2 regions of the Brevibacillus sp. FW306-2-1A-C05A genome follow, and region 1 is predicted to be linked to the other one. Evidence: riboswitches for the same ligand, from Rfam matches in the RefSeq annotation. Region 1 holds a riboswitch; the other holds the start of a gene.
What was found. Region 1 has a riboswitch for thiamine pyrophosphate ahead of thiC (phosphomethylpyrimidine synthase ThiC). Riboswitches for the same ligand answer to the same signal wherever they lie in the genome.
Positions count from the first base shown of each region.

Region 1 (7,814 bases):
CTTCCTCCGGTTTCTCCTCTCCCATAATTGAAAGGCAGTTCACTTTGGCGCACGGCGTGTCTGATAGGAGCATTCCGTGCCGACGCTCCCCGCGCGGGAGGAGTTGAACCGCTGCCCCATCGTCTTTTGGCGAGGGGGTATTTTTTTGCCCGCTGGGGGAGCATACTACTTTCACCTATTCCAAAAGGGGGAATCGACATGGCAGAAAAACAACCGTCCGCGCAAAAGCTGAAAGCGTCCAAGGCCCAGTCCATTGCCGACCGTACCGGAACAGGCGTCGAGCAAGCGCGGGAAATGCAGTCGCGCGCGGACCAGTCCGACATTATCAAGCACGGCCAATAACGCGAACACAAGCTAAAAAAGCCAGTCGCTACATCTGAACTGCACCCGATTGTTAGATACACCTAACAGTTGGAGGTGCAGTTTTTTTGTCTACGTTTACAGTTCTTCGCTATTTCCATGCCGGCTGGCGACGATGACAATGTTTCCCCGCCTGCATTTCCCTTGCGGCATCCGCTTGTCGGCTACAAACAATAAACAAAAACAGTCGCAGCCACGCAAAAACAGTCCGTACTGGAGGAATCATATGCACACCGTCTGGAAAGGCTCAATCAGCTTCGGCCTGGTCAATATACCCGTCCGCATGTTTACGGCAACAGAGGAACGGGACATTCGCTTTCGCCAACTGCACAAGGAATGCAACACCCCGATCAAATACGCCAAAATGTGCCCGCATTGCCAGCGGGAAGTGGAACCGAGCGAAATCGTCCGCGGGTACGAGTACGAAAAAGGCCATTTTGTCATGATTAACGACGAAGACCTGGAGGCGATCACGCCCGAGACGCGCCGCGCCATTGAAATTCTCGACTTCGTGGACTTGTCGGAGATCGACCCGGTTTACTTTGACAAAAGCTACTTCCTGTCTCCGCAAGATACGGGAGAAAAGGCGTATGCGCTGCTGCGCGCCGCCATGGAGCAGACCGGAAAGATCGCCGTCGCCCAGGTGACGATGCGCAATCGGCAAAGTCTCGCCGTCATTCGGCTGTACGAGCATTGCATCATGCTGGAAACGATTTTTTACCCGGACGAGGTGCGCCCGGTCAGTCAAGTGCCCGCCTTGCCGGAGGCTACTGTCCCGCTCGCGGAAAACGAACTGAAAATGGCGACAGAGCTGATCGGCAACATGACCGTTCCGTTCGATCCCGCCAAGTACACCGACGAATACCGCGTCGAGTTGCAAAAAATGATCGAGAAAAAGCTGGAGGGCCAGGAGATCGCCACCGCTCCGACGGTTGCGCGCACGAATGTGATCGACCTGATGCAAGCTTTGAAGGAAAGCCTGGCCTCGACAGCAGGCACTACGGGCAGTCCCGTGAAGCTTGCGCCGGAGCCTGCCCCGGCAGCCGCGAAGCCGAAAGCAGGGCGCAAACGGGCCGCTTCTGCGGAGAAAGCGGACAAGACAGCCTCCCCTGCCAAAGAAGCGGTGGGGAAATCGAGTCCCGGTCCGACCTCGACAACGAAAACGCTTCGCCGCAAAAAAGCCACTCCTGTGTAAAGCGGCGTTGGAACAGTTGGTGGTGCGGTGCGAAGCCATAAGCAGAACACTTGGCTTGCGCGCAGCCATTGGCGACGCCTTAGCCTTACCGGATAACGTCTGCGCAAAAAAACCTGCCCCATTTGCGGACAGGTTTTTTGCTTATCTTTTTGCGAGCTGTTGTTCCGGTTCGATATGAATGTGAACCGTATTGATTTTGTGCACACGTTTCATCCGTTCTTCGATATTTTCGGTGATGGTGTGGCTTTCTACTACGTTCAACTGCGGATCGACGTGGATCACGACGTCAACGAGCACGCTGCTGCCGTGATAACGCGCCTTGATGTCCTTGATCGCTTTCACCCCGGAAATGGAGAAGATCGTCTCCTTCAGCTCCTCCAGTTGCCCCTCATCGAAGCCATCTGTTAAGCGATGCGTCGCCTCCCGGAAAATATCCCACGCCGTCTTCAGAATAATCACCCCGACCACGAGCGCTGCCAGCGGGTCGAGCCAATGCAGTTGGAACTGCGCGCCCGCCACTCCGACAAACGTCCCGATGCTGACGAAGGCATCCGAGCGGTTGTCGGCAGCGGCCGCGAGCAACGCCTGGCTGTTCGTTTTCACGGCGAGTTGGTGATTGTACCGATAGACCCCGAGCATGATGACCGCAGTCGCCAGCGCCGTCCAGCCTGCCAACAAGTCGGGAGCAGTGTGGTTTGTATCAAACAGCGTCGGAATCGCTCCGGTAATGACCTCCAGCCCGACAAACAGCATGATGAACGACGCGACCAGGGCAGAGATCGTCTCCGCGCGAAAATGGCCGTACGGATGGTCGCGATCCGGCGGCTTGCGGGCAATGCGCAGCCCGATCAGCACGGCAATCGACGCCACCACGTCCGTCGAGTTGTTCAGCCCGTCCGCCATTAACGCTGCCGAGCCTGTCAGCACCGCAACCCCTATTTTTAACGCCGAGCAGAAAATATAGGCGATAATGCTGACCCACGCGCCCCGCTCTCCTTGCTTCAGATCCGAATATACATCCACACTCCATCACCTCAAAAAATCTCAATCGCCCTATTCGCCCAAAGCCTTAGAACAGAACGTATAAAAGCAGTTTCTCGTTTTTTCGAATTTCATCGTACCAGACGCAATTCGTGTGGGTCTACAGAAACAGTTTTAGTCCGATTCATGAGTATAGAGGGGGGGAAAATGTGTTGCCCTGTGGCAATTTTTGTTGGAAACTTTTTCTTGCCAAGCACGGCTGTTCTCCGGTATCCTAATCTTGCAACGACAACCAAAAACAAGCACGGGAGCTTGGAAATCACCAGGCTGAGAGGATGGTACTGTGCCATCGACCGTTGAACCTGAACTGGGTAATGCCAGCGGAGGAATGTCCATATGACAGATTAGCGACGCGTATCTTTTTTTCGGATACCCGTCTCTTCTCTACTCTCGCGTCTGGCGTCGCATGTTCCCATGCGGCGTTTTTTCGCGACGGGCCTCTTTCGCCTCCCTACAAGGTTCGCGCTTTCGTGCAACCAAGCCAAGGAGGTTTTTTTATGTCATCCATTTCATCTTTTCCCGGAAGCCGCAAAGTATACGAGGTAGGCAGCCGCCCCGACATTCGCGTGCCGATGCGCGAAATTGCGCTATCGCCTACCGAGGGGCTGTACGGCACCACGCCAAACCCGCCGTTGCGCGTGTACGACACAAGCGGCGAATACACGGCCGAAGGTTATGTCGCCGACATCAACAAAGGGCTGCCGCTCGTGCGCCAGCGCTGGATCGAGGAGCGCGACGATACGGAGAGCTATGCCGGCCGCGAGCCAAAGCCTGTGGACGACGGAATCCGCAACGCCGACAGCGCAGGGAAGATGCCCGCTTTCCCGCGCGAAGGCTATCAGCCGAGACGGGCGAAGCCAGGCAAGACGGTCACCCAGCTTCACTACGCCCGCCGTCACATCATCACGCCGGAGATGGAGTACATCGCCATCCGCGAAGGCGTCACGCCGGAGTTCGTCCGGGCTGAGGTGGCGGCAGGCCGCGCGATCATTCCCGCCAATATCAATCATCCGGAAGCGGAGCCGATGATTATCGGCCGGAATTTTCACGTCAAGGTCAACGCCAACATCGGCACTTCTGCCGTCAGCTCCTCAATGGAAGAAGAAGTCGAAAAAATGATCTGGTCGGTGCGCTGGGGCGCGGACACGATCATGGACTTGTCGACCGGAAAGCACATCCACACGACGCGCGAGTGGATCATCCGCAACAGCCCGGTGCCTGTCGGAACCGTACCGATTTACCAGGCGCTTGAAAAAGTGAACGGCAAAGCGGAGGATTTGACCTGGGAAGTCTACCGGGACACGCTGATTGAACAGGCAGAGCAAGGCGTCGATTATTTCACCATTCACGCCGGCGTCCTGCTCCGCTACATTCCGCTGACCGCGAAGCGCGTGACCGGAATCGTCTCGCGCGGCGGCTCCATTCTGGCTGCGTGGTGTCTCGCCCATCACGAGGAAAACTTTTTGTACACGCATTTCGAAGAGATTTGCGAGATTCTCAAGGCGTATGACATCAGCGTGTCGCTTGGAGACGGCTTGCGCCCCGGCTCGATTGCAGATGCGAATGACGAGGCCCAGTTTGCCGAACTAGAGACACTCGGCGAGCTGACGAAAATCGCCTGGAAGCACGACGTGCAGGTGATGATTGAAGGACCCGGCCACGTCCCGATGCACCTCATTCGCGAAAACATGGACAAACAACTAGCGATTTGCCACGAGGCGCCTTTTTATACGCTCGGGCCGTTGACGACAGACATCGCGCCCGGCTACGACCACATCACCTCGGCGATCGGTGCCGCGATGATCGGCTGGTTTGGCACCGCGATGCTCTGCTACGTCACGCCCAAGGAGCATCTCGGCCTGCCGAACAAGGAAGACGTGCGCAACGGTCTCATCGCCTATAAAATCGCCGCTCATGCAGCGGATTTGGCCAAAGGCCACCCGCGAGCAAAACAGCGCGACGACGCTTTGTCCAAAGCCCGCTTCGAGTTTCGCTGGAACGACCAGTTCAACCTGTCGCTCGACCCCGAGCGCGCCCGCGAATACCACGATGAGACGCTGCCTGCCGAAGCAGCGAAGTCCGCGCATTTTTGCTCGATGTGCGGCCCGAAATTTTGCAGCATGAAAATCTCGCACGACATCCGCCACCAGGCCCAGGAGCAGGAGCGGATCGAGCCTGCCGCCATCGCAGCGGGCCTGCAAGAAAAAGCCCGCGAATTTCGCGAGCAAGGAAGTCAACTGTACAAATAAGCGCCCGGAGGTGGCAGACGATTGAATGATGTGTTGCAATTGCGAAAAGAGATCGCGCGCCTGGAGGTTGACCTTGAACGTCTGAAGCGCCAACTGGCCCATTTGCAAAAAACGTGCGCGCATGAGTTCGTCGAGACCCCCCTCGCCCGCACCTGCGCCAAATGCTTGCAAACGGAAAGCCTCTATTATTAGACAGCTTCCCTGCCACACCTAGGAAAGTTGGCTGCGCCAATGGCTCGGCCCCAGCCTTAATTGCCCCTTGTACTGGATAAGCAGCTTATGCACAAAAAAGACCGCCATCCTCGACAGTGGGATGGCGGTCTTTTCACCTGCTCGCTTCAGCCTGAGACTTTGACTTGCAAAGGAAGCCCTTCCTTATAATACAGCTCGGGCGACAGCAGGATAAAGAAAATATGGACGTTCTGGAAACCTTGCTTTTGCAAAATCCGGTTCATCGTGCTGGCGATCTGGTCGTGCTGCTTTTGCTCCCGGGGAAACATCATGATTTCAAGCGACAACGGACTGTTCGTCAACTGCTCGACCAGAAGCAGCTCCAGCTTGACTTTTTCCTGGCTCACTTCCGCGATGCGGGCAAACTCTTCTATAATAAGGGGCGATACCAATTGCAGCTTTTCTTTTTCAAAGCCTTTAAAGCGAAGAAACGGCAAGTCAATTCCTTCTTTCCGGAACAGGCGGCCAGCAACAGCAACGCACGCCGAAGCTGTTCCCAAAATCATTACCTCAGTAATTATAAACTACAGTCTATTTCTGGATCAACGAAAAAAGAATGAAGAAAAGTGAAGGCGAGCAACTTGGTTGCCCCTATACTTACTAAGAATCTTATCCATTCTTCTCTGTACAAAAAAGGACTATATCCAGAAATGACTTTCTCCTTGCGCACTTGTGGTGGACGTACCACGATAGGAGGTCAAAAGTCTGTCAGATATAGCCCATCCATACTGTTTCCAACGCGTTTCAAATCATGCATGATGTTTCGTGAACTGCTTCCTAGTATAACGCAAATACAATACTTAATCAATAAAGAAGTTTCTTAAAATTCAATCAAAACTCTCTGTCCTGACCCGTGCATAGACGATCGCGAATGGTGACACCGTACAAATGGCAGACACCAAGCACATACGGGAGGCTACCATGAAGCTAACGCCGATTATTCCTTTCGAGCCGACGACGACGGATGACATCGCGGATGGCCCCGACTGGATTGCGCAAGTCAAATGGGATGGGATCAGGCTGTTGACGTACTACGACGGCAACTCGGTCAAGCTGTACAATCGCAAGGCTAACGAGCGGACTTTGCACTACCCGGAAATCGCCGCAATCTCCGACTACTGCCGGGCGCAGTCCGTCATTCTCGACGGCGAGGTCGTTGCACTTGGTGCAGATGGCAAGCCTTCTTTTTACGAGGTCATGCGCAGGGACGGTCTGCGACGGATGGAAAAAATCGCAGCCGTAAAGCGTCAGGTCCCCATCTTCTACATGATTTTTGACGTCCTGTACGCAGACGGCGAATGGGTCACGGCCTGTCCGCTGGCAGAGCGCCAGCGCCTGTTGCAAAAGCTCATCTCCCCGACGCCCACGGTGCAGCTCGTCGACAATTTTACGAGTGGCCGGGAGTTGTTTCAGACGATCGAGCAGCAAGGGATGGAAGGCGTCATCATCAAAGATTTGACCAGCACGTATGCCATCGCCGGAAAAGATGCGCGCTGGCAAAAGAAAAAAAACTACCGGGATTTGATCGCGGTGGTAGGCGGAGTGACGATGCGGGATCAGACGGTCAATTCCTTGCTGCTCGGGCTTTACGACGCCAAGGGCGCTCTCTGGTATATCGGCCATGCCGGAACCGGAAAGCTGACCCACAGCGATTGGCGCAGCTTGACCGAAACGATTCAGCCGTTGATCCAGGCTGACATGCCTTTTCATAACAAGCCGGAGCGCATCAACGGCACCATCTGGCTAAAGCCGCAGCTCACAGCCAAAATTCAGTACGCAGAGTGGGCAGACGGGCACTCCTTGCGCCAGCCGAGCATCCAGGGCTTCGTCGACTCCCCTGCCCGCCAGTGCACATTCGAAGCGTAAACCGCAGCACCAGCATACAGGCGGGCAAAACGACGGGCCTTACTGCCGAAAACTGCCTTGCTGCTTGGGCCGCCCCAGCCTTTGCTTGCCGTGGTTGAGGGCCTGCATTTCTCCGTAGCTGGTCAACACCCCGATCACCAGGAACACGATGTAGGCGATGGCCGTCGCGATCCCTGCCGCCGGAGATTTGTCCCGCAGCAGATCCCCGACCAAGATCGTCAGGAAACAGCCTGCAATGCTGAATACTCCCCCCCACACCATCATCCGGTAAAAGCGGTGCAGCTTCGTGCCTCGCGGAATCAGAGCCTGGCCTTCTTCCCGTTTTTTCCGGCGGGCGACGATAAACAGAAACAGGAGCAGCGGCACCTGAAAAAGCACGACAAGCAGCGGAAAGCTGTAGCTGATGAACTGGTTGATATCCGACACCTTGGGAAAGGCGAGCAGCGAGGTCACCACCATGAAGCAGCCGGTGGGCGCGTTGTACGTGTTGTAGTGCAACTGTCCGCCAAACGATCCTACGCCCACGAGGAAGGCCAGATAGGCGACGATGACTTTAATGCTGAACGCAGGAAACCACAAGCTGAACAAAATCATTTCCACCCGGTCGAGAAAGTCCGTCAGGTGAATTTGCTGCACGAGAATGTAGATCGGAAAATTGAGTCGGCCCGCAATGACGTAGCCCATCACCCCAAGGAGAATCAGCACCGTAAGCGTGGTCGTGAAGCAGGCGATCATGATTCCGTGCTTCATGGCGGTAAACAGGAGACGCGGCTCGCTGCTGGCGTGCAAAAAAGCGCCAAACAGCAAAATGTCTCCGTAAACGCCGATCGGCAGCAGGTTGCTTATCGTAATCCGATCCAGGCTCGTGCTCA
Region 1 covers NZ_JBYSWV010000001.1:240,946-248,759, forward strand. Annotated here, with positions in the region: gene AC3WJN_RS01270 (hypothetical protein) at 199-342, shown strand; gene ku (non-homologous end joining protein Ku) at 587-1,555, shown strand; gene AC3WJN_RS01280 (cation diffusion facilitator family transporter) at 1,697-2,578, opposite strand; TPP riboswitch at 2,832-2,942, shown strand; gene thiC (phosphomethylpyrimidine synthase ThiC) at 3,094-4,845, shown strand; gene AC3WJN_RS01290 (hypothetical protein) at 4,867-5,037, shown strand; gene AC3WJN_RS01295 (DUF1904 family protein) at 5,184-5,513, opposite strand; gene AC3WJN_RS01300 (ATP-dependent DNA ligase) at 5,998-6,942, shown strand; gene AC3WJN_RS01305 (GerAB/ArcD/ProY family transporter) at 6,982-7,814, opposite strand, start outside.

Region 2 (7,814 bases), on a different contig from region 1:
CTTCTTGGGATACCCGCTGGGGGCTGGACTGCCCGGCTCCGGGGAAAAAGCAAAACCGCGTCCAAAGTGGTCGATTCAGGATGTGTCTCAGAGTGGACGCTTAAAAGCGTGTTTTGCTTTTTCCCCTCCACCTCGGTCGGTATCCCAAAGAGCTTTCGCGGATTTCTCCTCTTTCCTCGTCAGCGGCTTGCTTGAGTGGGCGTGGGTTTTTTAAAAACGTTTTTAAAGAGTTTTTCAAAGACGGTTTTCATGCTAGAAAAAATAACCACCCGATCCGGGGCCCTCAGGCAAGATTTGCTGCCCTCAATCTGTGCAATACTTTCTGCAAACAGAACAGGGCTGAAAAAGCAATTTCATTGAAAATCCATTCCTCGTTGCTGCTTTCAGCAAAGCAAAACAAAAAAGCAGGCCTGCTCCAAGGCCCGCTTTTCATCCGAGACGATTTTCCAGTTCTTTGACGATGGCCTCGGCCTTGCGAATCCAGCGGGGGTCGATCTCGGCATCTTTGTCGAGCGGCTCCTGGAACTGGTTCATCACGGCTGAAGCGACGGGGGCGTAGTAGCCGATATCTTCCTCTACGCCTGTGTTGTAGACGTGGCGCAAAACAAACGGTTCGCCCAGTTCCAGCCACGCGTCGGGGCTGTCGAGCTCGCCCTGCAAGACTTTTACCGGGAGGCGGAGGTACACGGTGTTCCTGTCGTCAAGGGTGCGGTCGAAATAGCCGTGTTCGTAATCCCAATTCGCCAGTGTAAAATGCGGCTCGAGCGACTCGCGGAAATAGCCGAACGTCGCCTTCGTCCCTGGTAAGCTGCTTTGAATTTTCTTCATTTGTATCCCCTGCCTTCGTCACATACTACTGGTAGTGTGCGCCAAAACGGCGGGTTGTACTCACAGGCGAGGGCAGGCAAAACGAGCAACAAGCCTCGCTGCCGGAATTGCGGATGGCAAGAGGCTTGGTAACTCTATGCTTTCAGGTTTTAGAGCAGCGCGATCGTCAAAAGCGTAAACAAGGCGAGCGGAATGATTCTTTTGCCTCTTCGGCACGGACGGCGGCGTTTTTTCCTCGGCACGACGACTGCAGCCGGAGGTGGTGGCGGCGGTGGGTACGGGTAACACGGCTGAGGCGGGTAGGGCGGGAACGGTGGGAACGGCGCCATGTACGGATTGAAGCCGGAATAAGGGCTGACGAAAGGAGCGCCCTCTCCAAACGGACTCACCTGGCCGTACGGAAAGCTCGGACTGCCAAACGGACTTACTTGCCCATATGGCTGGCCCGGACTGCCGAACGGGCTTACCTGCCCAAACGGCTGATTCGGGCTGCCGAACGGACTTACCTGCCCATACGGTTGACCCGGACTGCCGAACGGGCTTACCTGCCCAAACGGCTGATTCGGGCTGCCGAACGGACTTACCTGCCCATACGGCTGGTTCGGGCTGCCGAATGGGCTGATCGGAGCGTATGGATAGCAATCGTCCGCGTAAGGGCTGACTTGACCAGCAGGAGGCCGATTCGGCTGGCTGCTGCTGCCAAGCGGACTGACATCGCCAAACGGCTGGTATCCGCCATATGGATAGCCGTAGGGAGTCCAGTCCGGGTACATGCCCCAGTCTCCATGCGATTTGCGGCTGGCTACCTCTTCGAACTCGTAGTCGTCTTCCTCTGCATCGGGATCGTCCACTTCCACATATACATTCTGATCGTCAAAGTCCACGATCACGCCTTCAAAAATCTGGCCGTCAATCGCTTCAATGCGCACCTTTTTCTCGACGTGTTCTTTGCATATGTTGTGCACATTTTCACGCATATCCTTTATCAGACTGACCGTCTGGACGTCAGCCTGGTACAGGTTTTTTTCAGACTGCATGGAAACTCCTCCCCTTCTGGTGTTTCTTTATTACCATATACAGGTGCCCATGGGGAGGTGTACCGGGTTTGCAGTTCGGACTAGCCCATTTTGTTCGACGTTTCGTCTGTTTTTGCCAAAAAGCGGGATGGCAAAAACGGCGTCAGACGCTCTGTCTCGCCTTTTTCCAGGTAGTCGGCCATCCATTTCGCGGTAGCCGGGGACAGCAAGATGCCGTTGCGGAAGTGCCCTCCGGCAATCGAAAGCCCGTCCCAGCCGGGCACGGGACCAAGCAGCGGCTTGCCATCTGCGGTAGCTGGCCGCAGTCCGCCCCACGCCTCCAGAAAAGCAGCGCCGTGCAAGGCCGGGACGTACGGCATGACTCCGTTCAGGATGCTGGCCAAGCCCGCCATTGTAACTTCGCGCTGAAAGCCGCTTTCGTCTTCTGTCGCGCCGATGATGATTTTCCCGTCCTTCTTCGGCGTGATGTAGCCGGAGGTGCCAAAAATGACGGTGCGAAGCGGGATGCCTGCGGAGGATACCGCCGCGATCTGGCCGCGAACCGGGCGAACGGGAATCGAAACGCCGAGCATTTCCAGCATGATGCCCGCCCACGCGCCTGACGTGATGATCGTTTGCTCCGCCCGCAGCGGTCCAAGCGAACTCTCCACGCCGACTACCCGGCCGCCTTTTACCGCGATGCCGCTCACGACACAGCCTGCGTGCAACGCGACGCCTTGCAGCCGGCATGCTGTCACCAGAGCGCGCAGCAGCATGCGGTTGTTGATATGCCCTTCGTACGGAGAGTAGATGGCTGCCTGCGCCTGCTCGGTCAAAAGCGGCTCCACCTCAGCCAGTTGCTGCCGCTCCGTCAAAAGGTGGACGCTGTGCCCCGCTTCTTTTTGCCAATGGTACTTCGCCAAAAGCTGTGCCTGCTCGTCATCGTTGAGCGCGACCGTCAGCAGCCCTTCCAGGCTGAGCTGGACGTCCCCTCCGGTAAACTCTTCCAGCTCGGCCGCCCACTGCGGGTAATAGGCCAGCGAAGTCATGCCCAGATCGAGCATCGGGCCTGGGGCCGTAAACTCCTTCAACGGCGCGAGCATCCCCGCCGCCGCAGAAGACGCCTGTCCGCCCCATTCTCCCTGCTCGACCAGCGTGACGCTCCTTCCTCTTCGTGACAACTCATAAGCCAGACTTAATCCGATAATTCCTCCACCCACTACGAGACAATCGCTCAATTTTTCTCTCTCCTCGCTTGTTGTAATCTCTTCGGGGCCGTTCGAAAGCGCCGTTGTAGCCAAAAGCCCCTGGCGCAGTCGACAAAATGAAAAAAACCACCTTCTCCTTCGCAGGAAAAGGCGGGCTTCATACGCATCGTAACCAAATAAAAAAGCGCTGTTTGCCGGCAACCGTATCCCTGCGCCGGCATGATCCGGATCAGGTGCAATGGGTCGACGGTCGTTGCTTCCATCCTCTCAGCCCCGCATGAAGGACTCCCCGAGTTGCTTGATCTTTTATTTTCGTTCACCCACCAAGTATAGTCCTCTTGGGCGCGATCTGACAAGATGGTCTGCGCTTTCATCCTCAGCTTAATCCTCGTCTTTCACATCGTAGCTTTCCGGAACCGTCTCGTGACGCGCCGCTTCCTCGAACTCGCGAAGCTTGCGCATTTCCTCCAGATGGTGATTGAACTGCTCCTTGTTGATGATGTACTCGTTGCCGTCGTGGAGAGCGCGGATTTTGCCCTGATGAATTTTTTCCAAAATAAACGTTTCAGGAAGCTCCAAATACGCCGCTGTCTCCTCCACAGTCAAATACGTCTTGTTCTCGCGCAATCTTGCCTCCAGTTCCGCTTTCTGCTGCTCGAATCCAGGTTTTCCCAGAAGGGCGAACATGTTGGCCTTGTACGCCTCCACCCCGGGCTGATCGAACGGGTTGACCCCTAGCAAATAGCCGCTGATCCCGCACGCCTTTTCAAAAAAGTAGATCAGGGCGCCGAGATGGTACGCTGTCGCCTCTGGCATCTCCACAAGCAGGTTCGGTACGCCGCCATCTACATGGGCCAGTACCGTTCCCTCGAAAGCCTTTTTATTGACAAACCCCATCCGCTTGCCGGACAGGAAGTTCAACCCGTCCACATCGAGCGGGTCCTCCTGCACGGTCACGTCGACGGCGGGCTTGTTGACCGTAACAACCGTTTCAAACAACTGCCGCATGCCGTCCTGTATGTACTGCCCCAACGAGTGCAGGTCCGTGGAAAACTCGGCTGACGCGGGAAAAATTCCTTTGCCGTCTTTTCCTTCCGACTCCCCGAAAAGCTGCTTCCACCACTCCGCGAAAAAGCGGAACTGCGGCTCGTAGCTGACCAGAAGCTCCACGGTTTTGCCTTTGCGGTACAGCGCATTGCGAATCGCCGCATACTGGTAGCACGGATTTTCGTACAAATCCATGACCATGTAGCGCTCGCTCGCGTCTTGCGCGCCCTTCATCAGCGCGTCCAGATCGGCCCCGCTCACTGCGATTGGCAACAGTCCGACTGCGGTCAGGACGGAAAAACGTCCGCCGATATCGTCCGGAATGACGAAGCTTTCGTACCCTTCGTCCTCCGCGAGTCTTTTTAAGGCGCCGCGCGTTTTGTCCGTCGTAATATAGATGCGCTTCTTCGCCTGCTCGCGGCCGTACTTGTTCTCCAGCCAGGTGCGCAGCAGCCGAAAAGCGATCGCGGGCTCTGTCGTCGTGCCCGACTTCGAGATGACATTGATGGACACGTCTTTTCCTTCGAGCACGTCCATCAGATGAGAGATATAAACCGGGCTGATATTGTTCCCGACAAAATAAATTTCCGGAAAACGCCGCTTCGACTTCGGCAGCAAATTGTAAAAGCTGTGGCCCAAAATGTCCAGTACAGCTTTCGCCCCTAAATATGAACCCCCGATTCCAATTACCAAAAGCACATCCGAATCAGCCTGGATACGCGCCGCCACCTGGCGAATCCGCTCAAATTCAGCGCGGTCGTACCTCTGCGGCCAATCAACCCAACCGAGATAGTCTCTGCCTGGACCCGTTCTTTTGTGCAACATCTCATGCGCCTGCCCGATCGCCGGGGCAAGCTGCTCCCACTCATGCTGTCTCACAAAGGCGCGTGCATTAGAGTAATCAAATCGAATCGCTTGGTTCATGGCTCCCCTCCCAAGGAACGTCATCTATTTTCTTATCTTATCACGCCAAAAGCCAGAAAGTTGCTTTCCGTCAAAACATCACAAAATGTGAGCAAATCGTGAACAATTCGCCACAAGTGTTACCTTTTTCCAGACCTGGCGTAAGACTTCACCGAGCAAAGAAATAATACGGTTCCTAACAGCAAGGAGAAATGAACATGAAAAAACGGTGGTGGATCATCGGTTCCGTGGTCGTCCTGCTCGGTGCGGGCTTCGTCGGAATCAACATGATGGGCTCTCAGCAAGCCATGGGCATGCCGGTAAACATCGGGGCTCCGACCAAGTCAGTCCTGGAGAGCAAAATTTTGACCTCGGGGATCGTCACGGTAGAGGACAAGCAAAAGCAGTATGCCAACGTAACCGGAACCTTGCGCGAGTTTGTGGTGAAGGAAGGCGACAAGGTCAAGAAAGGCCAGGTCATCGCAAAAATCGACACCTCGGATGTCGACGGCAGACTGCTTGATCTGGAAGTGCAAATGGAAGTAGCCAAAGCCAATCTGGCAAAAGCCCAGATCGGGGCAGAGCCGGAAGAAGTGGCGCAGGAGCGCGAGCGGGTCAATCAGGCCCAGCGCGAATACGACGCAGCCAAACGCGAGTACGATCGGATCCAGCAACTGTTCGCTTCGGGGGCTTCCACGCAGCAAGAGTTGGACAAGGCCAAATCTGTTTTGGACAACGCCCAGTCTTCCCTGAATGTCACGAAGCAACAGTTTGCCCTCAAGCAAAAAGGGCCGCGCAAGGAAGACATCGCCGCCCAGCAGGCGCAAATCAACAAGCTGGCCGTAGAGCGCAGCCAGTTGGAAAAAGAGCGCGTGCAAAGCGTCCTCGTCGCGCCGATGGACGGAACAGTCATTGGCGTGGCGGCCGAGAACGGCCAATACGTCAGCAAAGGCACGGAAATTTTGACGCTGGCCAACCTGAACAACCTGCTCATTCAGGCTGATATTAACGAGTCGGACGTCGGCAAACTGAAAATCGGCCAGTCCGCGACGATTGAAGGAATTACGCTGGGCAAGCAACTGCTGAACGCCCAAATTACCCGGATCGCGCCGATCGCGACCACTACGCAAAGCAGTTCGGGCCAAGGCGAAAAAACGCGCGTCAAAGTCATCCTCAAGCCGCAGGGCGATTTGAGCGCACTGAAGCCAGGCTTCCACGTGGACATCAACATCATGGTGGAAAAAATCGAAAACGCCCTGCAAGTTCCCATCGAGTCCGTTCAGCAGGACGCCGATGGCAGCACCTTCGTATGGATCTCCGCTGACGGCATCGCCAAGAAGCAAAAAGTCGTTACAGGCACAGAAAATGAGCTGTTCTCCCACATCAAGTCGGGACTGTCAGGAGACGAACAAATCATTTTGGGACCTGTCGACGCTCTGAGCGAAGGAGCTGCGGTCATGCCGATGAGCGGCGGTGCTGCTGCGCTGGGCATGTAACGACTGGACGCGTTCCACGTAAAAAGGAGGTCAGCCGACAATGCTTCAGGTAGAAGGCTTGACGAAATCATACAAGACAGGCGATACTACCCTCCCGATCCTGAAAGGCGTCTCCCTGCTAGTGGAAAAAGGCGAATTTGTCGCCATCATGGGACCATCGGGATCAGGGAAATCGACGTTCATGAACATGCTGGGCTGCCTGGATCGTCCGGACTCGGGGACGTACATTCTCGACGGCATCGAGGTCAGCAGCCTCAAGGACAAGCAGCTCGCCTATGTTCGCAATCAAAAAATCGGCTTCGTTTTTCAATCGTTCAATCTGCTCGCGCGCTCCACTTCTTTGCACAACGTGGAGCTGCCGATGATGTACGCCAACATCAGCCGCTCGGAAAGACGCAGTCGCGCCACCGAAGCGCTGAAGCGAGTCGGGCTTGCTGAGCGCATGAACCACAAGCCGACACAGCTTTCCGGCGGACAAAAGCAGCGGGTCGCCATCGCCAGAGCGCTGGTCAATCGACCCGCCATCCTGTTGGCCGACGAACCGACAGGGAACCTGGACAGCCGCTCCGGCGTCGAGATCATGGCGATGTTCCAGGAGCTGCACGCCCAGGGCGTCACGATCATTCTCGTCACGCACGAACTGGACATCGCCCAGCACGCCGAACGGATCGTCACCTTCAAGGACGGCGTCATCGTCCGCGACGAACGGGTCGAGGAACGCATTTTCTCTACCCCGTCTGACGAGGTGATTGTCACATGAATTTTATGGAGAGCTTTTACACCGCCCTGGAAGGCATCTGGGCGAACAAAATGCGTTCCTGCCTGACCATGCTCGGCATCATCATCGGCATCACCTCCGTCATCGCCGTAACGACACTTGGCGAAGGCGGACAAAAAGCGATTAACGACGAGATGGAAAAATTCGGCCAGAACACGTTCAACGTCTTCATCAACTGGGATACGAAGGAAGAGATAGCCGCAGACGACCTGACCATCGAGGACGCCGAGGTACTCAGCCGAATCAGCCCGGCAATCGAGTACATCGTCCCGTACAACTCCAATACAATCGAACTGAAAGGCCCGAAAAAAGAAGAGCGGGTCAACCTGACCGCCAGCACCCCCGACTACTTTGCCATGCAGAAGACGATGAAAGTGGCCAAAGGACGCCTGTTCAACAGCGCGGATGACAAGGAGCAGCGCGCCGTCGTCGTGCTGGAGGACAAGCTCGGCGAAAAGCTGTTCGGCCAGATGAACCCGATCGGCCAGCGCGTGCGCTGGGGCAACAACTCGCTCGTCGTCATCGGTACGTACACAGA
Region 2 covers NZ_JBYSWV010000015.1:75,108-82,921, forward strand. Annotated here, with positions in the region: gene AC3WJN_RS11675 (YugN family protein) at 430-828, opposite strand; gene AC3WJN_RS11680 (LSm family protein) at 978-1,865, opposite strand; gene thiO (glycine oxidase ThiO) at 1,946-3,082, opposite strand; TPP riboswitch at 3,239-3,354, opposite strand; gene AC3WJN_RS11690 (excisionase family DNA-binding protein) at 3,434-3,652, opposite strand; partial or broken gene AC3WJN_RS11695 (glucose-6-phosphate isomerase) at 3,674-5,023, opposite strand; gene AC3WJN_RS11700 (efflux RND transporter periplasmic adaptor subunit) at 5,221-6,498, shown strand; gene AC3WJN_RS11705 (ABC transporter ATP-binding protein) at 6,539-7,258, shown strand; gene AC3WJN_RS11710 (ABC transporter permease) at 7,255-7,814, shown strand, end outside.
Region 2: it holds a riboswitch for thiamine pyrophosphate, as region 1 does, so the genes downstream of both, thiO (glycine oxidase ThiO) here and thiC (phosphomethylpyrimidine synthase ThiC) in region 1, are expected to answer to the same signal.